DNA from 2 places in the Plantactinospora sp. ZYX-F-223 genome. Region 2 is predicted to be linked to the other one. Evidence: riboswitches for the same ligand, from Rfam matches in the RefSeq annotation. Region 2 holds a riboswitch; the other holds the start of a gene.

Region 1 (14,190 bases), on a different contig from region 2:
GCCGGTGAATCGGCCGAGCCGTCCCGGGAGCCGGCGCCGAGTTCGGGAAACTGGTCGTTCGACATCGGGTCGTTCGACATCGGCAGCGGCATCCCGACTCCACGCGTCCCGGGGGAGGATTCCGCGCCCACCGAGCGGTTCGGTGCATCGGCCCCGACCGTGCCCGAAAGCGGTCAGCAAAGCGCCACAGAACCAGTCAGCCCGGGCAGCGGCGGGCCGGCCACCGATTCGGGGGACGCCGGGTTCTCAGCCGGTTGGGCGGGTGCCGGTCGACTGCGTACCGAAGACTTCTGGCCGACCACGACACCGCCGGCGACAGCACCTGGGGCATCGGCGACCCCGGCGGCGACCACACCGGCAGCACCGGAGTCGCCGGCAGCACCGCCACCAACGGTCTCGATCCCACCGACGGTCTCGACGCCATCAACGGCTCCGGCGCCATCAGCGGCAACGCCCCCGCCATCACCAGTGACGCCGAACCGTAGCGACGACGACTGGGACGCCTTCGCGTCGGTCAGCCGCCCCCGCCTCGACCGCCGTGAACCCTCCACCGATCCCGCCCACCGACCGGCCGACGACGGCGCTGCTGGCACCACCGGCCGCAGTACCACCGGCCTCAATGCCAGCAGCCCCGGCAGTTCCGGTGTCGGGAGTTCCCACCTCAGCGGTTTCATCGCCGGTCCCCCGGTGGAGAGCACCGGGCGGGCCGGGGACAACCGGTCGTACCCGAGCGAGCCCACAGCGACACCCGGCAGGACTCCGGCGGAGCCGGGCGGGATCAGGGCGACACCGGGCCGGGACTCTGTCGGATCCGGCGGGGCGGCTGCCGGGCTGCCCGAACCGGGCCGGAGCCGGACGGAGCCGAGCGGAGCGGACCCGGACCGGACCGAGCGGATCCCGCCCGTTCCGGTGGTCTCCGGTGATTCCCCGGTTCGGCCGGCATCGGAACGCGGCGCGCGTCCGGCCGACCCCGTCCCGGAGACCACCGCCGAGGTCACCCCCGAGCCTGAGCCCGAGCCCGCGACCGGAGACGCCGAGCGGCCGACCGGGCGAATCCGTCGCGGCCTGTTCCGGCGCAACCGGGGCAACGCCGACCCCGAGCAGACCGACATCGTGGAGACCGGCAAGAGCGGGTCGACGCAGGACAAGAGCGAGTCGAAGCAGGACAAGAGCGAGTCGAAGCGGCGGGAGGCGAAGGGCCGCAACCGTAGTGAGGAACCGGTGCCGGCCCGCGACGAGGAGTACGTCGACTGGGTGAGCGGACTCAGCGAGCCAGACCCGACCGCCGACGACCTCGGGCTGGACCGCAGCGTACGGCGATCACTGCGCTCGACCGGCCGCCACCACGCCGACTGACCGCTGTCGCCTCCGGACGGGCGCGACCCCGGCTCGACCTGGACTACCGAGGCGTATCCCCGCCCCGGTCGTCTCCGGCGTCCAGGTCGAGCGCCTCCGGCGTCCAGGTCGAGCTTCTTCAACGCCCAGGTGGTGCGCCTTCGGGGGTCCGGGCTACCGGTGGCGCGGGCAGACGGAGGGCCGGAAGGGGCACCGGGCGGGCAGCGGCCGTCAGGCCAGGGGCAGGTACACCTTGCCGCCCGAGGCCAGGAACTCGGTCGACTTCTCCTGCATGCCCTGCGCCGCGTACTCCTTCAGTTCCTGGGTGATCTTCATGGAGCAGAACTTCGGACCGCACATGGAGCAGAAGTGCGCCGTCTTGGCGGGCGTCGCCGGCAGGGTGGCGTCGTGGTACGCCCGTGCCGTCTCCGGGTCCAGCGACAGGTTGAACTGGTCCTCCCAGCGGAACTCGAACCGCGCCTTCGACAGCGCGTCGTCCCAGGCCTGCGCCCCGGGGTGCCCCTTGGCCAGGTCTGCGGCGTGCGCCGCGATCTTGTACGCGATGACCCCCGCCTTGACGTCGTCCCGGTCCGGCAGTCCCAGGTGTTCCTTGGGGGTGACGTAGCAGAGCATGGCGGTGCCGAACATGCCGATCATCGCGGCACCGATCGCCGAGGTGATGTGGTCGTACGCCGGGGCGATGTCCGTGGTCAGTGGACCGAGGGTGTAGAACGGCGCCTCGTGGCACAGCTCCTGCTGGAGGTCCACGTTCTCCTTGATCTTGTGCATCGGCACGTGCCCCGGCCCCTCGATCATCACCTGTACGTCGTGCTCCCAGGCCACCGAGGTCAGTTCCCCGAGGGTACGCAGCTCGGCGAACTGCGCCTCGTCGTTCGCGTCCGCGATCGAGCCGGGCCGCAGGCCGTCGCCGAGCGAGAACGTGACGTCGTACCGGGCGAGGATCTCGCAGAGTTCGGCGAAGTTGGTGTAGAGGAAGTTCTCCTCGTGGTGCGCCAGGCACCAGGCCGCCATGATCGAGCCGCCCCGGGAGACGATTCCGGTGACCCGGTTGACCGCCAGCGGCACGTAGCCGAGGCGTACCCCGGCGTGCACCGTCATGTAGTCGACGCCCTGCTCGGCCTGCTCGATCACGGTCTCCCGGAAGATCTCCCAGGAGAGCTTCACCGGGTCGCCGCCGACCTTCTCCAGCGCCTGGTAGATCGGGACGGTGCCGATCGGCACCGGGGAGTTGCGGATGATCGCTTCCCGGGTCTCGTGGATCCGCTTGCCGGTGGAGAGGTCCATCACGGTGTCCGCGCCCCACCGGGTCGCCCAGGTGAGCTTCTCCACCTCCTCGGCGATCGAGGAGGTCACCGCCGAGGTGCCGATGTTGGCGTTGACCTTCACCAGGAAGCGCTTGCCGATGATCGCCGGCTCGCACTCCGGGTGGTTCACGTTGAGCGGCAGCACCGCCCGGCCGGTGGCGATCTCCTCCCGGACCACCTCGGCCGGCATGCCCTCGCGGACCGCCACGAACTCCATCTCCGGGGTGACGATCCCGGCCCGGGCGTAGCCCAGTTGGGTGGGTCGGGCACCGTCCCGACCGGCGAGTGGAGTCCCGGCGCCGCGTACCGGGGCCACGTCGCCCCGTTCCGCGATCCACGCCCCGCGCAGCGGCGGCAGCCCCTCGGCCGGGTCCGACCCGGGACCGGACGTGTCGTAGAGCCGGACCGGCGGTTCGTCGCCGGTCAGCTCGACCTCCGCGAACGGCACCCGGACGTCCGGACGCGCCCCTGTCACGTACACCTTGCGACGAGCCTTCATGACTACCTCCTCGTGCTGGATGGACCGGACCCGCTGGATGGACCGGACCCGCCGCCGGCCGCCGCCGCACCGGACCAGCCGAAGTGGTCCAGCGGCCCGTGACCGCTCCCCAACGACCAGGTGCGGGCGCCGAGCAGCGCGCGGGTGACGTACTCCTTGGCAAAGGCCACCGCGTCCGGCACCTGGTCACCGAGCGCCAGCCGGGCGGCGATCGCGGCGGAGAACGAACAGCCGGTGCCGTGGGTGTTCCGGGTCGGCACCCACGGCCGGCGCAACAGCCGCACCTCGGTACCGGTGCAGAACGCGTCGACCGCGCCGCCGAACGCCTCGGCACCGCCGGCCGCCAGCCCCGAGTCGTCGACGTCACCGCCGGTCACCACCACGTACCGGGGGCCGCCCGCGGCGAGCTGCCGGGCCGCCTCCGCCATCTCGTCCGGCCCGGAGACCGCACGGCCGAGGATCGCCGCCGCCTCCGCCCGGTTCGGCGTCGCCACCAGGGCGTACGGCAGCAGCCGCTCGATCGCCCCGACCACGCCGAGCCGGGCTCCGCTGGTCGAGACGAGCACCGGGTCGACCACCAGGTTGGGCAGCAGGCCGTCCCGGGCCGCCCCGGCCACCGCAGCGGCGACCTCCGGGTCGCCGAGCATCCCCGTCTTCACCGCCAGCGGAGGCATGTCCTCGACCACCGCGTGCAACTGTGCGGTCACCATCTCGGCGGAGACCGGGAAGACCGCCCGTACCTGATGGGTGTTCTGCGCCGTGACCGCGGTCAGCACCGAGGTGCCGTAGGCCCCGAGCGCGGCGAAGACCTTCAGGTCGGCCTGGATGCCGGCGCCCGCCCCGGAGTCCGAGCCGGCCACGGTCAGCACCACCGGCGGCGTCACCGCGCCCACCCCGAGCTGGCCGGCAGTGCACAGCCGCCGGCCCGCGCCTCGACGACGCCGCTCCGCACCTCGACGACGCCGGCCCGCGCCTCGACAGTGTCACTCCGCACCTCGACGGCGTCGGCCCGCGCGGCGGCGGCGCAGAGGTCGCGGACCAGCCCGGCCGGGTCGCCCGAGCGCATCACCGCACCCATCACCGCCACCCCGACCGCACCAGCCGCCAGGCAGGCGTCGACCTGCTCGGGGGTGCCGACGCCGCCGAGCGCGACCACCGGCACCGGACTGCGCGCGACCAACCCGGCCAGGCCGTCCGGACCGAGCGGTGGGCCGTATCCAGGCTTGGACGGGCTCGGATAGACCGGCGAGAGTGTCACATAGTCCTCGGTGGAGACCCGGCCCAGCTCGACCAGGTCGTGGCAGGAACGGCCGACCAGCGGCAGCGCCGGCGGCGGGTACGGGCCGGCGGCCGCCAGGTGCACCGCGTCGCCGTCGAGCGGGTCCGGCCCGGCGACCAGCAGGGTGCCCTGCACCGGGGCGAGGATCGCCCGCAGCCGCCGGGCCAGTTCGAGCCGCTCCGGCCGGGGCAGGTCCCGCTCCCGCAGCAACACCCACCGGGCCCCGCCGTCGACCGCGGCCCGCACCACCTCGTCGAGCGGCCGGTGCGGCTGCCACCGGTCGGTGACCAGCACGATTCCCCGTGGCCCGGTCACAGCTCGGGCCGCCCCTCGTCCGGAGTGGATGCCAGCGCGTGGAAGCGCCGGGGAATCCGTCCCGCACCGGCGGCCAGCCGGCCCGCCTCGACGGCGAACCGCATGGCGGTGGCCATCCGTACCGGATCGGCCGCCCGGGTCACCGCGCTGGCCAGCATCACCGCATCGCAGCCGAGCTCCATCGCCAGGGCCGCGTCCGAGGCGGTGCCGACGCCCGCGTCCAGGATCACCGGTACGTCCACGTTCTGCCGCAGCAGCCGCAGGTTGTGCGGGTTGGTGATGCCCAGCCCGGAGCCGATCGGCGCACCCGCCGGCATCACCGCGGCACAGCCGAGGTCCTGCATCCGGCGGGCCAGCACCGGGTCGTCGGTGACGTACGGCAGCACCGTGAACCCGTCGGCGACCAGCCGCTCGGCGGCGGTGGCCAGCTCGACCGCGTCGGGCAGCAGGGTCCGCTCGTCGCCGATCACCTCCAGCTTGACCCACGACGTCTCGAACGCCTCCCGGGCGAGCTGCGCCACGGTGACCGCCTCGGCGGCGGTACGGCATCCGGCGGTGTTCGGCAGCAGCCGTACGCCGCATCGGCCGAGTACCTCCAGCAGGCCGCCGCCCATGGTGGCGCCGCTGTCGATCCGGCGCAGCGCGACGGTGACCAGCTCGGTACCGCTGGCCCGGATCGCCTGTTCCAGTACGTACGGGCTGGTCGCCCCGCCGGTGCCGAGGATCAGCCGGGAGCTGAACTTCTCACCCGCGAGCACGAACCCCGGTTCGGGATCGGAAAGTGGTTCGGGATCGGGAAGTACGGACGACATGCTGGGGTCACCCGCCCTGGGCCGCGGTCAGCACCTCGACCCGGTCGCCGTCCCGGAGCAGCCGGGCCGGCCAGCCGCCGCGCGGCACCACCTCGCCGTTCACCGCGACCGCCACGCCCCGGTGTGCGCTGGTGATCCGCTCCACCAGGTCCGCCACGGTCAACTCGCCGGGCAGCCGCTGTTCGACTCCGTTCACGGTCAGCTCCACCGCGCCCTCCCTACCTGGTCGTTCCGTCGTCCGGTCCCGGCCTCCCGCCGACCGCCGGCCCACTGCCACCGCCCAGCCCACTGCCACCGCCCAGCCCGCCGACACCGCCAGCGCCGTCCGGCCGGCCGGCACTACCGGTACGCGCCGGGCCGCCGACACCGCTGGCGCCGCCGGTGCCGGCCCGGCCACCGAGCGCCGCCGGAGTGCCGAACCGGGCCGGCGACAGCGGCGCGAGCGCCGGATCCGGCACTCCGGTGGCGAGCAGATCGGCGATCAGGTCGGCGGTGAGCGGGGTGAGCACGATGCCGTGCCGGAAGTGCCCGGCCGCCACCAGCACCTCGGGCCGATCCGGCAGCGGACCGAGCAGCGGTGCGTTGTCCGGCGTACCGGGGCGCAGCCCGGAGCGCGCCTCGACCAGCTCGTACTCGGTCAGTTCCGGGATCACGTCGGTGGCGGCCCGGAGCAGGTCGAGTACCGCTCCGGCGGTGACGTCGAGGTCGGCGCGCTCCTCGACGGTGGCCCCGACCACCACCTCGCCGTCGGTCCGGGGCACCAGATAGACGTGCCGGCCGTCGGCGTGGCCCCGGATCACGTGCCGGAAGCCGGGCGCCGCACCGCCGGGCGCGCGCAGCCGCAGGATCTGTCCCTTCACCGGCCGGATCGGCAGGCCGGTCAGCGCCGCCGTGCCGCAGCCGGCCGCGACGACTGTCGCCGCCGCGTCCAGCTCCGTGAGGTCCCGGACCGGCCGGGGCAGCAGGGTCACCCCGGCGCGTTCGACGGCGACCCGCAGCGCGGTGACCAGCCGGCGCGGGTCGACCTGGTGGTCGCCGGGGGCGAGCGCGCCGCCGCGCAGCCGGGTGGCCAGCAGCGGTTCGCGGCCCCGCAGCTCCGCCGGCCGCAACGGGGTCACCGGCAGCCCCGACTCCCGCTGGTACGTCCAGAGCCGTTCCGCCTCGGCCAGGTCGTCGGAGGTGAGCGCTACGGTCAGCGTCCCCTCGGTCCGGTAGCCCAGGTCCAGCCCGGTGTACTCGGCGAGTTCGGCGGCGAAGCCCGGCCAGCGGGCCGCGGACTCGACGAGCAGTCCGGTCAGCACCCGCTCGCCGAAGTAGGTCTCGGCGACCGGGGCGAGCATTCCGGCCGCCACGTCGGAGGCGCCCGAGCCGGGCGTGGCGTCGTACACGCTGACCCGCATGCCCCGGGCGGCGCAGCGCCAGGCGACGGCGAGCCCGATCGGGCCGCCGCCCACCACCGCCACGTCCGCCCGGCCGCCCCCTACCGTTGAACCTTTTTCCAGCTCCCCTTGCGGTCCGGCGGACCGCAAGGTCGGACGCGGTGCGTGGGCGCCGCGCGGTCCAGGTGGAAAAAGGTTCATTCCTGGGCCCCCGCACCCCGAGCCGAGAGCGGGGAACCGCGCCGGGGGTTCCACCCCGGCGATGCTCCCCGTTCCGGATCGGGTGGGGGCGGGTCGGTGTGCAGGGCGGTGAGGAGGGCGGCGGTGGCCCGGGCCGGGTCGGCGGCGCCGGAGACGGCCCCCACCACGGCCACCCCGTACGCCCCGGCGGCCCGCAGTGCGGGTACCCGCTCGGCGGTGATCCCGCCGATCGCGATCACCGGTACCGGCACCGCCGAGGCGACCCGGCGGATTCCCTCCGGGCCGATCGGCGCGGGCAGTCCGTCCTTGGTGGAGGTGGCGTGACAGGGGCCGACGCCGAGGTAGCTGGCGCCGGCCGCGACCGCCGCCGCACCCGTGCGCGGGTCCCGGGCGGTCGCGCCGAGCACGGCGGTCGGGCCGAGCACCCGGCGGGCGGCGTCGACCGGCAGGTCCCGCGCACCGACGTGCCCGCCCGCCGCCCCGATCGCCAGTGCGAGGTGCAGCCGGTCGTTGACCAGGCAAGATGCCCCGGCGGCGGCACACCGGCGGGCGACCTCGGCGGCCAGCTCGTACGCCGTCCGGTCGTCGATGTCGTCCTCGACCCGGACCTGTACGACCAGTTCGGGGCCGGCGACCGAGAGTGCCGCGTCGACCACCGCGAGCGGATCCCGCCCCGGCCGGGTGTCGGTGATGAGGTGAAGTCGTCCGATGTGTAGCACGGCAACGCTCCTCCCTGCGCCGGCATTACCCGGATCAGGTTCGACGGTCGGGGGCTCGACAGCCCCCCTCTCAGCCCGGTCCACCGGGCTCCCGTGGGTTACTTGTCGGCGAGCGTACGCGCCTGGTCACGGATCCGTAAAGGGCCGTGACAAATCGCACAGTGTCAGCACTCGACCACGTACTGCCGTTCCAGAGCCGCGACCGGGGCCCGGTGGATATGTCTGTCCTATCCGGATCATTCGCGCTCGTTACACAACCGTTACCCGAATTAACCTCACCGCCGTATTCCGAGCGGCCAGCAGGCGGCCCTAATTTGTTCAATCACAAGGCAAAATTCGACGGCCGGTGCTTCGGCGAGCTCCGGGCGTACCTCCACCCCCCGTGGCGGTCTTCGGCGTACCGACCCGGGATCCCCCTGTCCTCACCGGACCAAGGAGATCCTCCGTGTCCAGTCCCGGCCGCTCCGGCGGCACATCGCACCCCCCGCAACCCCGTCGCAGACTCGTTCGCGGGCTGGTCGGCGCCGCCACGGCCGTGCTCCTCGGCACGACCGCGCTGACCGCCACCCCGGCCTCGGCCGCCCCGGCGGTCCTGCCACAGGCCCTGGCACCGGTCAAGGAGGCACCGGCACTCAACCTGGCCCCCCAGGCCGAGCCGTTCAGCGTGCTGGTCTTCTCGAAGACGGCCGGCTTCCGGCACGACTCCATTCCGGCCGGCATCGCCGCCATCCAGCAACTCGGCGCGGAGCACGGGTTCACCGTCGACGCGACCGAGGACGGGGCGGCGTTCACCGACGCCAACCTCGGCAGGTACCAGGCGGTGATCTGGCTCTCCACCACCGGCGACGTGCTGAACGCGGAGCAGCAGGCCGCCTTCGAGCGCTACGTCCAGGCCGGTGGCGGATACGTCGGGGTGCACGCCGCCTCGGACACCGAGTACGACTGGCCCTGGTACGGCGAGCTGGTCGGGGCGTACTTCGCCTCGCACCCGGCCAACCAGCAGGCCACCATCAAGGTCGAGGACCACGCGCACGAGTCCACGAACGACCTGCCGGCACAGTGGTCCCGGTACGACGAGTGGTACAACTTCCGCGACAACCCGCGCGGCGACGTGCACGTACTCGCCTCGCTGGACGAGACCAGCTACGCCCCCGGCGCCGGGGCGATGGGGGCCGACCACCCGTTCGCCTGGTGCCAGGACTACGACGGTGGCCGGGCCTGGTACACGGCCGGCGGCCACACCCAGCAGTCGTACGCCGAGCCGGAGTTCCTGGACCACCTGCTCGGCGGCATCCAGACCGCGGCCGGTGCCGTGGAGGCCGACTGCTCCGCCTCGCTGACCAGCAGCTTCGAGAAGATCACCCTGGACAGCAACACCAACAACCCGATGGAGTTGGACGTCGCCGCCGACGGGCGGGTCTTCTACATCGAGCGGGACGGCCGGGTCCAGATCATCAAGCCGGACACCGGCACCACGGTCACCGCCGCCGACCTCGACGTCTTCACCGGCAACGAGGACGGGCTGATCGGCATCCGGCTCGACCCGGACTTCGCCACCAACAAGTGGGTGTACCTCTACTACGCCCCGAACGGCGGCGCGGCCCGCAACTACCTGTCCCGGTTCACCGTCGTCGGTGACACCCTCGACCTGGCCAGCGAGAAGGTCGTGCTCCAGGTGACGACGCAGCGGAACACCTGCTGCCACGCGGGCGGCAGCATGACGTTCGACAGCGCCGGCAACCTCTATCTGGCCACCGGGGACAACACCAACCCGTTCGAGTCGAACTCGTTCACCCCGATCGACGAGCGGCCGGGCCGGCAGGACTTCGACGCGCAGCGCAGCTCCGGCAACACCAACGACCTGCGCGGCAAGGTGCTGCGGATCCACCCGGAGGACGACGGGACGTACACCGTCCCGCAGGGCAACCTCTTCGCGCCGGGCACGGAGAAGACCCGGCCGGAGATCTACGCGATGGGCTTCCGGAACCCGTTCCGGATCGGCATCGACCCGTTGACCAACACCCTCTACGTGGCCGACTACGGCCCGGACGCCGGAGCGGCGAACCCGGACCGCGGTCCGGAGGGGACGGTCGAGTGGAACGCGGTCGGGCAGGCCGGCAACTACGGCTGGCCGTACTGCCACGGGGCGAACTACGCATACAACGACTACCAGTTCCCGTCCGGGCCGAGCGGGGCGAAGTTCGACTGCGCCGCGCCGGTGAACAACTCGCCGAACAACACCGGGCTGACCAACCTGCCCCCGGCGATCCCGGCCACCGTCGACTACGACTACAGCGGCAACCCGCTCTTCCCGGAGATCGGCGGCGGCGGTGCCCCGATGGGTGGGCCGGTCTACCGGTACGACCCGGAGAACCCGTCCGAGCGCAAGTGGCCGGCGTACTACGACGGCAAGGCGATGTTCGGCGAGTGGAACCAGAACAAGATGTACGCCTTCCAGGTCGCCGAGGACGGAAAGTCCCTGGTGGACATCAACCAGTTGCTCACCGGGATGACCTTCATCCGGCCGATGGACTTCGAGTTCGGCCCGGACGGCGCGCTGTACCTGATCGAATGGGGCAGCGGCTTCGGCGGCAACAACGACAACTCCGGGGTGTACCGGATCGAGTACATCGCCGGTGACCGGGCGCCGATCGCGGTCGCCACCGCCGAACCCACCTCCGGGCCGGCCCCGCTGACCGTGGCCTTCTCCAGCGAGGGCTCCCGGGACCCGGACGGCGGCCCGATCACCTACGCCTGGACGTTCGGGGACGGCGGCACCTCGACCGAGCCGAACCCGACGCACAGCTACGCCGCGGCCGGCAACTACACCGCCCAGCTCACCGTCACCAACGACACCGGCCGGACGGCGGTGGCGAACGTACCGGTGACGGTCGGCAACACCGCCCCGACGGTGACCATCGAGTTCCCGCCGGACGGCGGCTTCTTCGACTGGGGCGACCAGGTGAAGTACACGGTCAAGGTGACCGACCCGGAGGACGGGGAGATCGACTGCACCAAGGTGAAGCTCCAGTCGTTCCTCGGCCACGACGAGCACGCCCACCCGATGGGCGAGCAGTTCGGCTGCGAGGGCTCGGTGCAGACCGCGCTCGCCGCCAGCCACGGCGCCGACGCCAACGTGTTCGCGGTCTTCGAGGCCACCTACACCGACGGCGGCGGGGCCGGCAACTCCAACCCGCTGACCGGCCGGGCGATCGAGCAGTTGCAGCCGAAGCGGAAGCAGGCCGAGTACTACTCGGCGACCGGCCGGGCACCGGGCGCGGTCGGCGGCGGTGACCCGGGCGTGCAGACCCAGGCCACCACCGACGTCGAGGGCGGCTTCGAGAACATCGGCTGGGTCGAGGACGGCGACTACTGGACCTTCGACCCGACCAACCTGACCGGCATCACCGGGTTCCGGTTCCGGGCCTCCTCGGCCGGCGGCGGCGCCCGGATCGAGGTACGGTCCGGTGCGGCCGACGGGCCGGTGCTGGCCACCGCCACCGTGCCGGACACCGGCGGCTGGCAGACCTTCACCAACGCCACGGCCGAGCTGGCCACCCCGAGCACGGCGAGTGGCCCCCTGTTCTTCGTAGCGCGCAACCCGGTCGGAGCCACCGGCACGGGAGCGATCGTCAACGTCAACTGGGTCGACTTCCTCGGTCGCGGCGTCACCGACAACGCGCCGCCGACGGTGACCGCCACCGCCACCCCGACCACCGGCACCGCGCCGGTCGCGGTGAGCTTCGACGGCACCGCCAGCGACGCCGAGGGCGACGACCCGCTGAGGTACGCCTGGGACTTCGGGGACGGGGGCACGGCGACCACCCTGGACGCCACGCACACGTACACCGGCCCGGGGACGTTCACCGCGACCCTGACCGTGACCGACGCGCGCGGCGCGGCCGCGTACGCCACGGTGACGGTGCGGGTGGAGGCGCCGAACACCTCGTGCTTCGGGGCCCGCTCGGACGACTTCGACGGCGGCGAGCTGGACAAGTCCCGCTGGTCCACGGTGGTCCGGGAGAACCAGCTCTACGGTGTGCGGGGCGGCGCGCTCGTCCTGCCCACCTCGGTCGGCGACCTCTACGGCACCCGCAACGACGCCACCAACGTCGTGTTGCAACCGGCGCCGAGCGGTAGCTGGCAGGCCACCACCAAGCTGAGCCTGGCGGCGGTCGCCGACTACCAGCAGGCCGGCCTGATCGTGTACGGCGACGACGACAACTACGCCAAGCTGGACCTGCTGTACGGCGGCAGCCGGCGGATCGAGTTCATCCGGGAGACCGCCGGCACCCCGCGCAACGAGAGCGGCGACTCGGCGGCCGCACCGGCCGGTGACTCGATCTACCTGCGGCTGACCAGCGACGGAGTGAACCTGACCGCGGCGTACTCGGCCGACGGGCAGACCTTCACCCCGGTCGGCCGGTCGGCGGCGCTGGCCGGCATCGACAACCCGAAGGTCGGGCTGTTCGCGTTGAACGGCGGCAGCACCGCACCGGTGGTGGACGCCAGCTTCGACTGGTTCCAGATCAGCCCGGACGAGCCGGCCGGCGAGGTGACCCCGAACGACGAGTTCACCGGTACCACCCTGGACAAGTGCCGGTGGGACGGGATCGTCCGGGAGGACCCGGCGAAGTACCGGGTCGCCGACGGCGCGCTGCACATCGACGTGCCGAACGGCGACATCTACACCGGCAACAACACCGGGCCGACGAACTTCGTGCTCCAGACCGCCCCCGAGGGCGACTGGACGATCCAGACGAAGGTCGACGGCAGCAGGCTGAACGAGCAGTACCAGCAGGCCGGCCTGATGGTCTACGGCGACGACGACAACTACCTGAAGTTCGACTTCATCGCCGACAACCAGGTGGGCCAGCCGGTGACGCGGCGGATCGAGTTCCGCAGCGAGATCGCCGGTACCGTGCAGGACCCGCAGCCGCAGGCGACGAACCTCACCGAGTCGGTGTGGCACCTGCGACTGGCAAGGTCGGGTAACGCCTACACGGCGGCGTACTCGGCGGACGGGACGACCTGGACGGAGTTCGAGCCGCTGACCAACGCCGCGGTGGGTGCCACGCCGCGGATCGGTCTGTTCAGCCTCGGTGGAGCGCAGACCGCGTCGAAGACCGTCTCGTTCGACTACTTCCGGCTCAGCACGGAAGCCGTCGACGAGGCCGCCCCGGTGACCACCGCCACCGTGTCGGGGACCCCGACCGGCGGCTGGCACACCGGCCCGGTGACGGTGACCCTCGCCGCCACCGACAACGCCGGGGGCAGCGGGGTGGCCCGCACCGAATACCAGCTCGACACCGCGACGACCTGGAGCGCGTACGCCGAGCCGGTGCTGGTCGCCGGGGACGGCCCGCACACCGTGCGGTTCCGTTCGGTGGACGAGGCGGGCAACGTCGAGGAGGCGAAGTCGGTCGAGGTGAGGATCGACGCCACCGCGCCGGTCAGCACCGCCGCGTTCGCCCCGCCGACCGACGACGGCTGGCACAGCGGCACCATCCCGGTGACGCTGGCCTCGACCGACGCCGGTGCCGGGGTGGCCAAACTGGAGTGGTCGCTCGACGGCGGTGCGTGGGCGGCGTACACCGAGCCGGTGAACGTGGCCGGGGACGGGCAGCACGAGCTGCTCTACCGGGCCACCGACGGTGCCGGGAACGCCGAGACGCTCAAGTCGGCGATCCTGAAGATCGACGGCGCGAAGCCGACCGTGCTGGTCTCCGGGCTGGCCGACGGCCAGCTCTACGGCGACAGCCAGGACGTCCGGGTGAACTGGTCGGCGGTCGACCCGACCTCCGGCATCAAGGCGACGGTCGGCACGCTGGACGGCCGCCCGTACCAGCCGAACACCCTGCAGGCGATGTACGAGCTGCCGCTCGGCCTGCACGAGCTGACCGTGACCGCGACGGACAAGGCCGGGAACGTGACGACCTCGACCGTACGGTTCTTCGTCACCACCTCGTTCCGGGACATGCAGATGCTGCTGGACCGGTTCAAGGCGACGAGTCGGCTGTCAGCCAAGGCGCACAAGCAGTTGTCGGGCAAGCTCGACGCGGTCCGCCAGGCGGAGGCGAACGGCAACGACAACCGGGCGATCACGCAGCTCGGTCAGTTCAAGGCGCTCGCCGCGGACGCCGGGCTGGTCACCGAGGCGGAGATCCGGGACGTGCTGATCCGGGACGCCGACGCGATGATCGTCCGGCTGGGCGGCAGCCCGAGCGCCTCCGGAGTCAGGGCCAACGACGGCAAGTCGGTGCAGGGCACCGGCCGGCTGGTCGAGGACCCGACCCGGGTGAAGCGGGGCGGAAAGCTCTGACCCG
Region 2 (14,190 bases):
GGTCGGGCCGGTGGTTGCCGAGGACGGACGAGCGGCACCGGGTCGGGTGCGAGTTCGACGGCGGGCTGGTGGTGTCGAAGCAGAGCGACGGCCCGTACCGGTGCCCGGGGCCGCAGGAGACCTGGGCCGACGTACGGGTGGACGTCGACGTGACCCTGGTCGAGCCGAGCAGTTGCGCCGGGATCTGGTTCCGGTTCACCGACGCGCGGGGCGGTTACGTGCTGCGGGTCTGTGCCGACGGGTACCACCTGATGCAGCACGGGTCCGACACGGCGAGCGAGACCGGCGACTTCCCGTACCCGCCGGATCGGCGGCCGGACGGCCGGATCCGGGTCGGTGTGGTCGCCGACGGCGAGGAGCTGCGCTTCTATCAGGACGGCCGGCAGATCGGCTCGGCGCGGGACACTGCTCCGGTGGCCGGCCGGGTGGTGCTGGGCATCTTTTCCGATCCCGCCTCCGACCAGGGCCGGGAGCCGTCCCACCGGGTCGCCTTCGGAAACGTCGAGATCGCCACCCTGGACTGACTGGGCGCATGGCGGCGTCGGACCGCCACCGCGCCGTCGAAGCCGGCCGCTCAGCCGACCAGTGGGCGGAAGGTGCCGAGCGCGACGCTGACCGCGAGTGCTCCGCCGGCCAGCGCCGCCGCGCCGACGACCAGGGCGGCGTCGGCACCGGTGAACCGCTGCCGGCGCGCCGACGTACGCGGCGAGCCCGAGTCGAAGCCGCGGGCGTCCATCGCGGTGGCCAGCCGGGTACCCCGGCGTATCGCCCCGACCAGCAGGGCGAACGCGGTCGAGCCGAACAGCCGCAGCCGGGTCAGCGGATTCCGTCCGGCATCGATGCCCCGGGCCCGCCGGGCCAGGCTCAACATCCGCCACTCCAGCGCGAGCAGCGGCACCAGCCGGAACGCGGCCAGCGCCCCGATCGCGAACCGGGGCGGTGCCTTGACGTTCTGCACCAGCGCGTCGGTCAGGTCGGTGGGATCGGTGGTGGCGAAGACGAGTACCCCGGGCAGCGCCACCGCGATCACCCGTAGCGCCATGCCCAGCGCGGTGACCAGTACTCCGCTGGTGACCTCCACCGGCCCGGCCTGCCACAGCAGGCTGCCGGTCCGCTCGGCGGCGAAGAGCACCAGGGTGCAGAGGATGCCCAGCGCGCTGAGCAGCAGTGGCCAGGCCCGCCGGGCCAGTGCCGCGTACCGGAGGCCGAAGAGCGGCACCACGGCGAGCTCGAACCCGATCGCCACCGCCGGGGCCACCGGGTCCACCGTGGCGATCAGCGCGACGGAGACGACCAGCGCGGCGGCGACCTTGGCCACCGGGTTGCGCCGGGCCAGCGGTGCGTCGGGGGCGGCGATCGGCTGGTACGGAATCATCCGGCCCGCCCCGCCGATCCGGTGCCGGCCCGATCCACCGGCTGCCCGGCCCCGTCGCCGCCGAGCCGGATCGTCCGGTCGGCCAGCGCGGCGACGAAGTCGGCGTCGTGGGTGACGGTGACGATGCCGTGCCCGCCGTCCCGCAGCCCGGCGAGCAGGTCGACCAGTTCGAGCCAGGTACGCCGGTCCTGGCCGAAGGTCGGCTCGTCCAGCACCAGCAGCCGGGGCGCGGTGGCCAGCGCCGTCGCCACGCTCAGCCGCCGTGCCTGGCCACCGGAGAGGGTGTACGGGTTGGCCGCCGCCAACCGGTCCAGCCGGAGCCGGACCAGCAGCTCGTCCACCACCGACCGGACCGCCGCCTCGGGCTGGCCGGTCCGGCGCGGCCCGAGCGCCAGCTCCTCGAAGACCGTGCTCCGGACGAACTGGTGCTCCGGGTCCTGGAAGACCGAGCCGATCCGGCCGGCCAGCACCGGCGCCCGCCACCGGTGCGGTGCGGTGCCGGCGTGCCGGCCGGCCAGTGCCGGGGAAGCCGACAGCCGGCCGGTGCCGGGCCGGAGCAGCCCGCCGAGCAGCAGCGCCAGCGTGGACTTGCCGGCACCGTTGGGACCGAGCACGGCGAGCGCCTCGCCGGCGCGTACCCGCAGGTCGGTGCTTGCCAGCCGGGGCGGCAGGCCGAGCCGGTCGGCGGTGAGCAACACGTCACCGGGGCCGGTCGCGCCCCGGCGCGGTGCCGGCGGCGGCCCCGGCACCCAGACCCCGGCGGCGGCCAGCGCCGCACCGTGCGCCGCGAAGACCTCCGCCGGGCGGCCGTCGGCCCGTACCCCGGCACCCGGTTCGAGCACCACCACCCGGTCGACCAGCGGCAGCGCCTCCGACACCCGGTGCTCGACCAGGATCAGGGTGGTGTCGTCGTCGACCGCCGCCCGGACCGCGCCCCGGACCAGGGCCGCGCCGGCCGGGTCCAGGTTGGCGGTCGGCTCGTCGAGCAGCAGCAGTCCGGGCCGCAGCGCCAGCACCCCGGCCAGGGCGAGCCGCTGCTGCTCGCCGCCGGAGAGCGCGGCGGTGGACCGGTCCAGGCCGTACGGGAAGCCGACCCGGGCCAGTGCCTCGGTGACCCGGGGCCAGATCTCCTCGGGGGGAACACCTCGATTCTCCAGGCCGAACGCCACGTCGTCGCCGGCCCGGGCCATCACGAGCTGCGTCTGCGGGTCCTGGAAGACGATGCCGACCCGCTCCCGGGCCTTGCGCGGATCGAGCCCGTCGATCTCGACGGTGCCCTCCTGCTCGCCGGAGTCCTCGGCGAGCAGCCCGGCCAGCGCCGCCAGCAGGGTGCTCTTGCCGGCACCGGAGGCGCCGAGCAGGAGTACCCGCTCGCCGTGCCCGATCCGCAGGTCGATGTCGCGGACCGCCCAGGCCCGTCGGCCGGCGTGCCGCCAGCCGAAGCCGCGCAGCCGTACCTCGCTCACGACGACACCACCGGGTCCGCGCCGCTCACACGGCGGTACGCTCGCGGCCGGCGGGGAACCGGTCCAGCGCGCCGGTCTGGGCCAGCGCCCGGGTGAGCGCCCAGCCGCCGGCACCGGCGAGCACCGCCGAGCTGAGCACGGTGAACAGGAAGACCGGCAGCCGGAACGAGTCGAAGTCGTACTCGGAGTAGTAGCGGACCTGGTCGAAGATCGCGGCGGCGAGACCGGCCAGCAGGCCGGAGCCGATCGCCACCGGCAGCCGGAACGAGCGGTACCCGACGGCGAGGAACGCCGCCTCCGCGCCGACGCCCTGGGCGAGCCCCTGCAGGATCGCGACCGTGCCCCACTGGCTGCCCAGCAACACCGAGACGAAGGCGGCGAGGAACTCGCAGTACAGTGCCGCACCCGGCTTGCGGATCACCAGGCCACCGAGCACTCCCGGCACCAGCCAGATGCCGTAGATGACCGCCTGGGCCGGCGGGAAGAACGTGAACGCACCCTCGGTGGCGCTCCACACCAGGTTCCAGGCCCAGAAGATGACCCCGAACGCGACCGCGATGACCGAGGCGACGACGATGTCGACGGTGCGCCATCTGGTGGTGGTGGACGGACTCATGAGCGTGCCTCCCAGTCGCGTGGCACACCAGGCAAGACGCACGCCGCAACCCGGGACGGCCCGGACTGCGGCGCGGCTGGAGACTCGACCGAACTCCCTGCGCTGGCATTACCCAGATCAGGTTCGAGGGTCTGCGGGTGTGTCACCCGCACTCTCAGCGCTGTGCGCTCCCCTGTCGGATGTGCTGTTGTTGCGCAGACGGTACACCGGATGCCGCTGCGCCGACAGCGGTGGAGCCGGTGGATGTGGTGGTGCCCACGATGTCACGGGATAGGGTGGATGGCCCAGATCAACATCTCGAAGGGACGCGTGCGGCGTGACACTCAGCCCCGAGGGCTATCTCGACGTGGTCACCGAGACGATCGGGCGGGTGGCGGCCGCCGCCCGGGACGGCGTACGCCGGGCGGCCGACCTGGTCACCGACGCGCTCCGGGCCGGCGGAGTGGTGCAGGCGTTCGGCACCGGCCACTCCGAGGCGCTGGCCATGGAGATCGCCGGCCGGGCCGGCGGACTGGTCCCGACGAACCGGATCGCGCTGCGCGACCTGGTGTTGCGCGGTGGCGAGCCGGTCGACATCCTCGGCCCCACCCTGGAACGGGACCCGACCGTGGCCCGCCGACTCTACGAGCTGACCCCGATCGACCCCCGGGACGTCTTCGTGATCGCCTCGAACTCCGGGGTGAACGGCACCATCGTCGAGTTCGCGTCGCTGGTCAAGGAGCACGGCCACGGGCTGATCGCGATCACCTCGCAGCAGCACTCGGCCCGGGTGGCGTCCCGGCACCCGTCCGGACGCAAGCTGAGCGATCTCGCCGACGTGGTGCTCGACAACGGCGCCCCGTACGGCGACGCGACGCTGCCGCTGCCCAGCGGCGGTGCGGTCGGCGCGGTGTCGTCGATCACCGCTGCGCTGCTCGCCCAGCAGGTCGTGGTGGAGGTGGTCCGCCGGCTGGTCGCGGCGGGCGAGACCGCCCCGGTCTACCTCTCGGCCAACATTCCGGACAGCGACGAGCACAACAACACCCTGGAGGCCCGGTACGCCGGCCGGATCCGCCGGGGCGGCTGACCCCCGGGTACCGCAGACCTCCGGCGCCGCCCGGTTTGCCACCGGTACTGCCGCCGCGTCCGCTGTCGAGGCTTCCTCGCGTTTCACGTACGGCCGGTTCGGGCACACTGCTGCGAACTTCGACCGGAACGGGAGGTGGCCCACGTGGCCGTCGAGACGGAGAAGCAGCGTTGGCAGCGCAACTTCGCCGACCTGTTGCAGGAGCTGCGGGTGGCGCAGACCGGGGTGCAGATCCTGTTCGCCTTCCTGCTCACCCTGCCTTTCAGCAACGGCTTTCCGCGAGCCACCACGTTCCAGAAGGACACCTACGTCGTCGCGCTGCTGTCGGCGGCGGCCGCCACCGCGTTGATCATCTCGCCGGTCGCCTTCCACCGGGCGCTCTTCCGGCAGGGGCGCAAGCCGGAACTGGTCCGGTTCGCGCACGGCATGGCGACCGGCGGGCTGGCCTTCATGCTGGTCTCGATGGTCAGCTCGGTGCTGCTGATCACCGACTTCCTGCTGCCCCGAGCGGTCGCGTTCGTACTCAGCGCGCTGACCGGGGCCTGGTTCCTGACCTTCTGGGCCGTGCTGCCGTTCCTGCGCCGCAACTGGGGCGAGGCCGACGAGGACGACGACGAGACGCCGGCCGCCGCCCGCCCCGACGCGGTCGACTGAGCACACCCCGCCAGGCTGGGGGATGTCGCTCTGTGTAATCCATACTGGACAGTATATATGCTCATTTGATCAGTCCGTCTACTGTGGCTGATCGGAGGAAACGCACCAGCTAGTCGCCACATTTTTGATCATTGGCATCTTCGCCCGGGCGGGTCGCCCCCTACACCGAGGCCCTTGACGGAGAGTTATATCCGGAACGACAACTACGGACCGCGAGAGGCGAGGATGAGCGAGGTTCTGGGGGGACTGTCGACCGGGAGTTCGGTGGCAGTGCTGGTGGGCCTGATCGGGGGGTTGGGGCTGCTGGTTCGGGGCTTTCTGCGGCACCGCAGCCGGGTGCAGGCGGAGCGGGAGTGGTCGGCGCGGACCCGGGCCCGCACCATGGGCCTGATCCGGCTGGCCGGCGGCCGCTCCGCCGACGTACGGATCGACGAGCGGGACCGCGACGGGCACCGGGTCGTGGAGCTGCGGGGTCTTCGTCGAACAGACGGGGGCGAGGCGGCATGAGCGAGCGCAGCGAGCGAATCAGTCAGCTCAGTGTGATTGAGCCTCATGACGGCACGGAGCGCAGCGGAGTGCCGGCATGAGCGAGCGCAGCGAGCGAATCAGTCAGCTCAGTGTGATTGAGCCTCATGACGGCACGGAGCGCAGCGGAGTGACGGCATGAGGAGCGGGGACAACGCAGTGGTGCGGGCCGAGTCGGCCGCCCGGTTGGGGGACCGGGGCCAGGCCGACTCCGAGGTGAGCTTCGAGGCGTTCTGCCAGCGGAACTTCGTGCTGGTCGAGCGCTTCCTGCTCGCCCAGTCCGCGGACCGGGGGCTGGTCGAGGACGCCGTACAGGAGGCGTTCATCACCGCCCGGGACAAGTGGGAGCAGATCCGGGACTACCAGAAGCCGCTGGCCTGGATGTACAAGACCGCCCGGTACAAGCTGCTGGTGCTGCAACGGCGCCGCCGGCAGGACGTGACGGTCAGTCTGGAGGAGGTACCGCCGGAGCGGCTCGCCGAACCGGCCGACCCGGCGGAGGCCCGGGAGCTGCTGCGCGGCTGGTTGCCGAGGCTGCCGCCCCGCCAGGCCGAGGTATTCGTACTGGCGCTGGACGGCTGGTCCGACCACGAGATCGCGGCCATCCTCGGCATCGCGTACAACACGGTGCGGACGTACCGGCAGGAGGCTCGGCACCGGTTGAAGGAACTCGCCCAGCAGGCGGGCTTCGAGACGCCGTCCGGGAGGGATCGGGGATGAACCTGGACGAGATCCTGTCGTTGGCCTCGGACCGGACGTGCAGCGAGTTGGAACGGGCCCGAGCACGCCGGGCCACCCGCCGGGTGCAGCAGGAATATCAGCGGGCGCTCTCCGAGGGCCGCGACCTGACCGGCGACATCGAGGTACGGGATCCGCTGACCGCCGACACCGACGAGGCGGCCCGGATCACCCGGGCGGCGCAGTTGGCCAAGCTCGGCACCGTGACCTGGATCCGGGCCAGCGGAGAGCTGACCTGGTCGGACGAGATGTCCCTGATCCTCGGCTATCCGCCCGGCACGCTGCGGCACTCGGTCGCGGCGCTGGCCCGGCTGGTCCACCCCGACGACGTCGACGGGGTACGCCGGGTGGTCGAGTCGGTGTGGCGGGACCGTACCGTCCGGGAGACGACCTGCCGGGTGATCCGCCCGGACCGGGTCACCCGGTACGTGCACTGCTACCTGGAATACATCGTCGACGGGGAGAACCGGCCGCACGGCATCATCGCCACCGCCCGGGACATCACCGAACTCGAACTCGCCCGCCAGGAGCAGGCCCGGCTGGCCCGCCGTCGCGAGACGGTGCAGGCGGAGCTGGCCGGCCGGGACCCGGTCACCGGGCTCTTCCACCGGGCCAGGTTCGCCGACGAGATCGACACCGCCCAGCGGGGCGGGCCGGGCGTGTTGCTGGTGGTGGCCGTCGAGCCGGTCGGCCCGGCGCTCGACCCGGACGCCGATGTCGACGGCGAGCCCGGCGGTGCCGACGAGCAGGAGCGGCTGGCGGTGGCGGTCGCCCAGGTCGTCCGCCGGGTAGCCCGCCGCTCCGACGTCTGCGGGCTGACCGGTCCGAACGAGTTCGGGGTACTGATGCAGCGGACCACGCTGAGTTCGGCCACCGCGCTCGCCGAGGTCATCATCGACGGCATCCGGTCCCAGTCCTTCGTGCTGGGCCGGACCCGACTGGTCGACGCCTGGGGCGGCCTGGTCCGCTACCAGGGCCGGGACGGCAGCCGCGGCGTCGACCTGATCGTGGACGCGGAGACGGCCTGGCGCCGGGCCCGGGCCACCGGCGTCGCCCGGGTCGCCCTGGACCAGCCGGCGGCCGAGGACGAGCGCCGGGAGCTGTGCCGGAGCCGGGTACGGGCGACGGTGGCGGAGAACCGGTTCACCCTCTACACCCAGCCGATCCTCGACCTGCGGCTCAACCAGATCACCCGGCAGGAGATCCTGCTCCGGGTGGTCAACGACGGCGGGCAGGCGCACTCCGCCTCGACCCTGCTCGGCGACGCGGAGCGGCTGGACGAGATCCTGCCGATCGACCGGTGGGTGATCGACCGCACCATCGAGCTGATCGCCCGCGGCCCGCGTACCTCGCACTACCAGGTGAACCTCTCCGGGCGTTCGCTCGGCGACCCGCACCTGCTGGAGCGGGTACAGCAGCGGCTCCAGCAGTACGACGTCGATCCCGGCCAGATCACCTTCGAGATCACCGAGACGGCGCGGATCGGCAACCTGACCGAGGCGCACAACTTCGCGTACGGGATCCGCCAGCTCGGCTGCCAGCTCGCCCTCGACGACTTCGGGTCCGGGCACGTTCCGTTCGCCTTCCTTACCTACTTCCCGGTGGACCTGGTGAAGGTGGGTGGCGAGTTCATCGCCGGCATCGAGCACTCGGTGGCGAACCGGGGCATCGTGCGGTCGATCGTCGAGATGTGCCGCGCGTTGGGGATCCGGACCGCTGCCGAGCACGTGGAGGACGAGGCCACCATGAATCTGCTCCGCGACTACGGGGTGGACTTCGCCCAGGGGTACCTGGTCGGCAAGCCCAAGCCGGTGACCAGCCCGGCGCGTACGCCGGTGGCGCCGGCCGAGCCGGAGGTCGATCCGGAGCGGGAACTGCGGGCCGCCACCGGATAGCCGGACGGACCGCCGGTCGGTCGGTGCGGGGCAGCCCGGCACCGGGCCGACCGGCGGTCCATGCAACGTCCCGGGTGCGGTGACCGTCATTAAGGGGCGTGGAAGCCCGAGCAAGGCCGCTACCGGCGGTCGACAGACCGATCGCGCGACGGGTCCGGAGCGGTCCGGGCGGGTGGGAGTGGCTGGCCGCGACGGCCGTCCTGTTGGTCGTGCTGGCGGTCGCCAGCCTCACCGCCGGCTGCGGTGCCGATCCGGCACGCCGGCCCCCGGCCGGCCAGGGCGCCCGGCTGACCGCGAGCGGTCCGGCCCACCGGCCGGCAACACTCGACCTGGCTCTGCTCCAACCCAGCGGGTTGGGCACGGGATGGCGGCAGAGTCCGCACCCGCCGGAGCAGCCGCCGTGGCCGTGGCTCCAGGCCGACTGCCCGGCGTACCGGGAGGGGGACTACCCCGCCCAGCGGCACCGGACCGGCGCCGTGCAGCGCCGCTACCGGCACGAGCCGTCCGAGCTGGTCGCGACGCAGGTCGTCGAGGCGTACGAGCCGGGCTGGGCGGTGCGGGCCCTCGACGACGTACGCCGGGTCGTCACGACCTGCTCCCGGTACGACGCCTACGGCGCCAGCATCTCGTTCAGGCTGCTCGACATTTCGCTCCCACCCGCGGACGGGCTGGTGGTGCAGGGGCGGATCGACTCTCCCGGAGCACCCGCCCGGTCCACGCTGCTGGTGGCGGTACGCCACGACGACCGGCTCTCGACACTGAACGTTCCGGGTCCGGTGGACCGGGCCACCGCGTACACGGTGGTGAAGAAGTTGGCGGACCTCCTTGGCTAGCCGGCGCGGGCCGAGGCGCCGGGAGCTGCTCGCCGCCACCGCCGCCGCACTGCTCGGTACGGGTGCGGCCGGCACCGGGCTGGCGTACCGGTGGGCGGGTTCGGCGGATGCCGGCGCGCGGCCCGGGGCGGCGGCCAGCCCGGCCCGACCGACGCCCAGCCCGACCCCGGACTACCCAGCGCTGGCGCGTACCCGGATCGAGCGCCACCTGCGCGGAGTCGGCGGCCGGGTCACCCTGGCGGTGCGGGACCGAATCACCGGTCTGGCGGTCACCGCCGGCACCCGGCGGTACCAGACCGCCAGCATCGTCAAGGTCGACATCCTGGCCGCGCTGCTGCTGCGCCGCCAGGACCAGGGGCGCAAGCTCAGCGCGAACGAGCGCCAACTGGCCCGGTCGATGATCGTGGTCAGCGACAATGCCGCGGCGAGCAGCCTCTACGCCACGATCGGCTACCGGACCGGACTGACCGCCGCGAACCGGACTCTCGGACTGCGCCAGACGACGCCCAACTCCAGTTGGGGGATGACCACGACCACGGCGGCCGATCAGCTCCGGCTGCTGATCGCGGTCACCGACCCGGCCGGTCCGCTCAGCGATGGCAGCCGGGACGTCCTGCTCGGGCTGATGGCTCAGGTGGACAAGGAGCAGGACTGGGGGATCACCGCCGCCGCCGGTCGGGCGAGCACCGCCAGCTACGTCAAGAACGGCTGGACCACGGTCGACGCCGACAACGGGCGGTGGCTGGCGAACAGCATCGGCCGGATCGTCGAGCCGGGCCGGGACTGGCTGATCGCCGTACTCTCCGACCACCACTCGACCCGGCAGAAGGGGATCGCGGCGGTGGAGAAGGCCGCGAAGTACGCGCTGACCGAGCTGCGCGGGATCCCGCCGGCCGGTGGGTCGGCACACTGAGGCCGGTATCCATTTACTGCATCACGCGATGGCAATGTGGACGATCGGACCGGCGGGTCGCCGCCGTCAGGCCGGGTCGGCTCGCCGGTTCGACCGAAGGTTGCCGATGCCCACGTCGAGCGCGGCCTCCAGGTGCGTGATCCGGCCGGTCGCGAGCATCACCACGACACCGCCCTGGATGCCGGCGAGTAGGGCAGCGGACGTCTGTTCGGCATCGAGGCCGGGATCGACCTCGCCGATCTCCTGCATGTGCCGGATTCCCGCGCTGATCTCCGCCTGCCAGGCGCGGAGGAGTTCGGTGACCACGGCCCGGGCGCCGGGGGTGCTCCGGCCGAGGTGCGCGACGAGGCCGTTGAGCGGGCAGTCCATTCCCTGGCCGAGATAGCGGGCCACCACCCGGTCCCGCCACGCCCACCACGCCGGCCAGGAGGTGAGGTCGCCGAGCTGCGGCTGCTGGTCGGTGAGTACCCGGTCGGCCTCGTAGCGGGCGACGGCCAACAGCAACTCGTCCTTGCCGTCCGGGAAGTAGTGGAAGAGCTGGCTCTTGCTGGTGCCGGTCCGGGCCCGTACGTCGTCGAGGGTGGTCGCGGCGACGCCACGCTCCCGGATCTCGGCCGCCGCGCCCTCGATGATGCGTTGCCGGGTGGCGGTGCCTTTCTGGGTTAATGTCCGATTCATGCCTATCCGATCCTCTGGACTATCTGGTCCACTCTATTCGGGGTCGAGGCGCGTTCTTTGGACTTGCCGGTCCAATTTTTTCGAAGCAGGGTTGTGCACATGAACGACTACTACCTGCTCGGCCGGTCCGGGCTGCGGGTGAGCCGGCTGGCGCTGGGCACGATGAACTTCGGCACCTCCGGCTTCCATGCCGCATACGGCAAAACCAAGGCGGAGGCCGAGCCGATTCTCCGGGGCTATCTGGAAGCCGGCGGCAACTTCGTCGACACCGCGGACTTCTACACGGCGGGGGAGAGCGAGCGCATCCTCGGCACGTTGATCGCCGCCGCCGGAGTGCGGGACAAGGTCGTGCTGACCAGCAAGTTCACCAACAGCATCGATCCGGCGGACCCGAACGCCAGCGGCAACGGCCGCAAACACATCGTCCGGGCCCTGGAGGCGACGCTGCGCCGGCTCAACACCGACTATCTCGATCTCTATCTGCTGCACACCTGGGACCGGATCACCCCGGTCGAGGAGGTGGTGCGTACCTTCGACGACCTGGTCCGTGCCGGCAAGATCCGCTACGCCGGCCTCTCCGACGTCCCCGCCTGGTACGCCGCCCGCGCACAGAGCCTCGCCGAGGCGCACTCGCTGAACCCGATGATCAGCCTCCAGTTGCCGTACTCGCTGATCGCCCGGGGGATCGAGCCGGAGTTCGTACCGATGGCCCAGTCGCTCGGGCTGGGGCTCACCGCGTGGAGCCCGATCGGCGGCGGGCTGCTCACCGGCAAGTACCGGCGGATGGGTGACGGCGTGACCGGCGAGGGCCGGCTCGGCGCGCCCGGCGGGCACCAGCGGCCGATCGACGAGCGGGAGTGGCAGGTCATCGAGGTGCTGGCGGGGGTGGCGGCCGAGCTGGGCCGGAGCATGGCCCAGGTGGCGATCAACTGGGTGGCCACCCAACCCGGTGTCGGGTCGGCGATCATCGGCGCGAGCAGCCCGGAACAGTTGGCGAGCAACCTGGCCGCACTCGACTTCGAGATCCCGGCGGAGGCGCGGCGCCGGCTCGACGAGGCCAGCGCGGTCCCGCTGGCGGGGCCCTACTCGATGTTCACCCCGGAATACCAGTCCTGGATCGTCAACCCCGGGCTGGGCATCGGCGACAAGCCCGCTGGCTACGCCCCGCCGGTGTGGAACGGCGCCGCCCAGCCGGTCGGCTGACGCCCGTTGTCCGTCCGGTCCGCTGTGGTCACCTGGACATCAGATGCGTTACGGCAGCCTCCTAGCGCATCTGGTGTCCAGGTCGGCGCAGGCGCGGCGGCTGCCGGGGGTCAGTGGGTGCTGACGGTGTGGACGAAGGTGCGCCAGGCGTCGGTCGTGAAGGTGAGGACGGGGCCCTGGCGGTCCTTGCTGTCGCGGACGTGTACGGCGTCGGGGAGGTTGTCGGCCACCTCGACACAGGTGTCACCGCCGTTGGAGGAGCGGGTGGAGGTGCGCCACTGGGCGTTGCTCAGGTCCATGTCTTCGCCGCTTCCTTGAGCAGGTCGAGGGAGTGCGGGCGCGGCAACGCCTCGCTGCGGACGCATTCCCACGCCTCTTGCAGGCTATCAATCTCGTCGGGCAGCGTGACGATCTGACCACGGAGCTGATTGTCCAGATAGCCGAGCCAACTGTTGCCCTCCAGCGCGGCCAGCACGAACGGCCCGGCCAGCCCGGCGTACATGCCGATGCCGTTCGGCACGACCAGCAGGTCGACGTTCGGCAACTCGGCCCACCGCGCTCACCAGCTAGTTGGAGAAGTTGATCCGCCTGCCGAACTGGTCCTGGGACAGGCCGGCGGTGACCCGCATCCGGCGGAGCTGCGCCCGGATGAACTCGATGAGCGGTGCCTCGACCGGTCGCTCGCCCTGTTGGCCGTCGCGGGCCTGGCCATCCTGTTCGTCCATGATCCCCCCTCGCCGCCCCGGCGCCACTCCGCAGGCGCCGGTAGCTCCCTCGGCTGATTCCTGGGCGCACCGTAGTGGCTACTGACCGGACAGTGAAGGTTCCTGGTGGCACCTGTGGCGAGATGCTGGACGTCTCTGGAATGGGGCCGCGCCGACGGCACGTCGAGGTGCCCGGGGGCGTGGGTGCACAGGCGGGGCAGCTCGACAGTCTCGCCACCGCACACCGATGCCGCCGGGCGGCCGGTCCGCTGCCGGCGGCGGAGATGTGGACATCCGCATATTCAGTGCTACCGACGGGTAACAAAACCGAGTAGCGTGGACGGTGTATTCGGCCGCAGCACGTCAGGGGGTTGCCCGCTCCGCTGCACGGAGTGATGAGCGCGGTTACCTCCTTGGCGCCGTACTCGATCGAGGGGGGTTGCCGTGACCACCACAGAGCAGAACAGGCCGGCGGCGGGCGGGTCGGACGGAGTCGGGCCGCTGCCGAAGGAGGCCGGGCAGGTCTCCGAGCGGGAGGCCCGGCAGGTCGCCGAGGCTGCCCGGGAGACGGAGTGGGGCAAGCCGAGCTTCGGCAAGGAACTCTTCCTCGGCCGGCTCCGGCTGGACCTGATCGACCCGTGGCCGCAGCCCGATCCCGATCCCGAGCGCGCCGCCCAGGCGCAGGAGTTCCTCGACCGGCTCGACAGCTACGTCCGGTCCGAGGTGGACGGCGCGGCGATCGAGCGGGACGCCCGGATCCCCGACGAGGTGTTCGCCGGGCTCGCTCGGCTCGGCACCTTCGGAATGAAGATCGACCAGAAGTACGGCGGCCTCGGGCTGAGCAACCTGCACTACTGCCGGGCGTTGACGCTGGCCGGCTCGGTCAGCCCGGCGATCGGCGCGCTGCTCTCGGCGCACCAGTCGATCGGGGTGCCGCAGCCGCTGAAGCTCTTCGGCACCGACGAGCAGAAGCAGCGCTTCCTGCCCCGGCTGGCCGCTGGCGAGGTGTCGGCGTTCCTGCTGACCGAGCCGGATGTCGGCTCCGACCCGGCAAGGCTGGCCACCACCGCCGAGCCGACCGAGGACGGCACCGGTTACCGGCTCAACGGCGTCAAGCTGTGGGCCACCAACGGGACGGTGGCGAGCCTGCTGGTGGTGATGGCCCGGGTGCCGGCCTCCGAGGGGCGGCGCGGCGGGATCACCGCGTTCGTCGTCGAGGCGGACTCGCCCGGGATCACCGTCGAGCGGCGTAACGCCTTCCTCGGGCTGCGCGGCCTGGAGAACAGCCTGACCCGGTTCTCCGACGTCCTCGTACCCGCCGAGAACGTCATCGGCGGCGAGGGGCGCGGCCTGAAGATCGCGCTGACCACCCTGAACACCGGCCGGCTCTCGCTGCCGGCGATGTGCGTCGGCGCCGGCAAGTGGTCGCTGAACGTGGCCCGGGAGTGGGCCGCCGAGCGGGTGCAGTGGGGCCGGCCGGTCGGCGGGCACGAGGCGGTGGCGAGCAAGCTCGCCTTCATCGCC

What was found. A riboswitch is a leader RNA that binds a small molecule or an ion and turns the genes downstream of it on or off. The one in region 2 is predicted to bind thiamine pyrophosphate.
Positions count from the first base shown of each region.
Region 1: linked by a shared signal. The riboswitch ahead of thiE (thiamine phosphate synthase) and the one ahead of AAH979_RS25320 (ECF transporter S component) in region 2 are both predicted to bind thiamine pyrophosphate.

Region 1 covers NZ_JBDJAV010000010.1:110,089-124,278, forward strand. The annotation lists gene AAH979_RS12700 (hypothetical protein) at 1-1,356, shown strand, start outside; gene thiC (phosphomethylpyrimidine synthase ThiC) at 1,567-3,159, opposite strand; gene thiD (bifunctional hydroxymethylpyrimidine kinase/phosphomethylpyrimidine kinase) at 3,162-4,043, opposite strand; gene AAH979_RS12715 (thiamine phosphate synthase) at 4,040-4,753, opposite strand; gene AAH979_RS12720 (thiazole synthase) at 4,750-5,565, opposite strand; gene thiS (sulfur carrier protein ThiS) at 5,573-5,773, opposite strand; gene thiO (glycine oxidase ThiO) at 5,784-7,067, opposite strand; partial or broken gene thiE (thiamine phosphate synthase) at 7,247-7,864, opposite strand; TPP riboswitch at 7,859-7,969, opposite strand; gene AAH979_RS12740 (ThuA domain-containing protein) at 8,310-14,186, shown strand.
Region 2 covers NZ_JBDJAV010000026.1:79,531-93,720, forward strand. The annotation lists gene AAH979_RS25305 (protein kinase) at 1-524, shown strand, start outside; gene AAH979_RS25310 (energy-coupling factor transporter transmembrane component T) at 575-1,375, opposite strand; gene AAH979_RS25315 (ABC transporter ATP-binding protein) at 1,372-2,841, opposite strand; gene AAH979_RS25320 (ECF transporter S component) at 2,867-3,457, opposite strand; TPP riboswitch at 3,534-3,641, opposite strand; gene AAH979_RS25325 (SIS domain-containing protein) at 3,774-4,523, shown strand; gene AAH979_RS25330 (DUF6328 family protein) at 4,668-5,177, shown strand; gene AAH979_RS25335 (hypothetical protein) at 5,403-5,684, shown strand; gene AAH979_RS25340 (RNA polymerase sigma factor) at 5,841-6,422, shown strand; gene AAH979_RS25345 (EAL domain-containing protein) at 6,419-8,335, shown strand; gene AAH979_RS25350 (hypothetical protein) at 8,545-9,168, shown strand; gene AAH979_RS25355 (serine hydrolase) at 9,161-10,081, shown strand; gene AAH979_RS25360 (TetR/AcrR family transcriptional regulator) at 10,148-10,759, opposite strand; gene AAH979_RS25365 (aldo/keto reductase) at 10,859-11,962, shown strand; gene AAH979_RS25370 (DUF397 domain-containing protein) at 12,073-12,261, opposite strand; gene AAH979_RS25375 (Scr1 family TA system antitoxin-like transcriptional regulator) at 12,252-12,506, opposite strand; gene AAH979_RS25380 (hypothetical protein) at 12,529-12,687, opposite strand; gene AAH979_RS25385 (acyl-CoA dehydrogenase family protein) at 13,111-14,190, shown strand, end outside.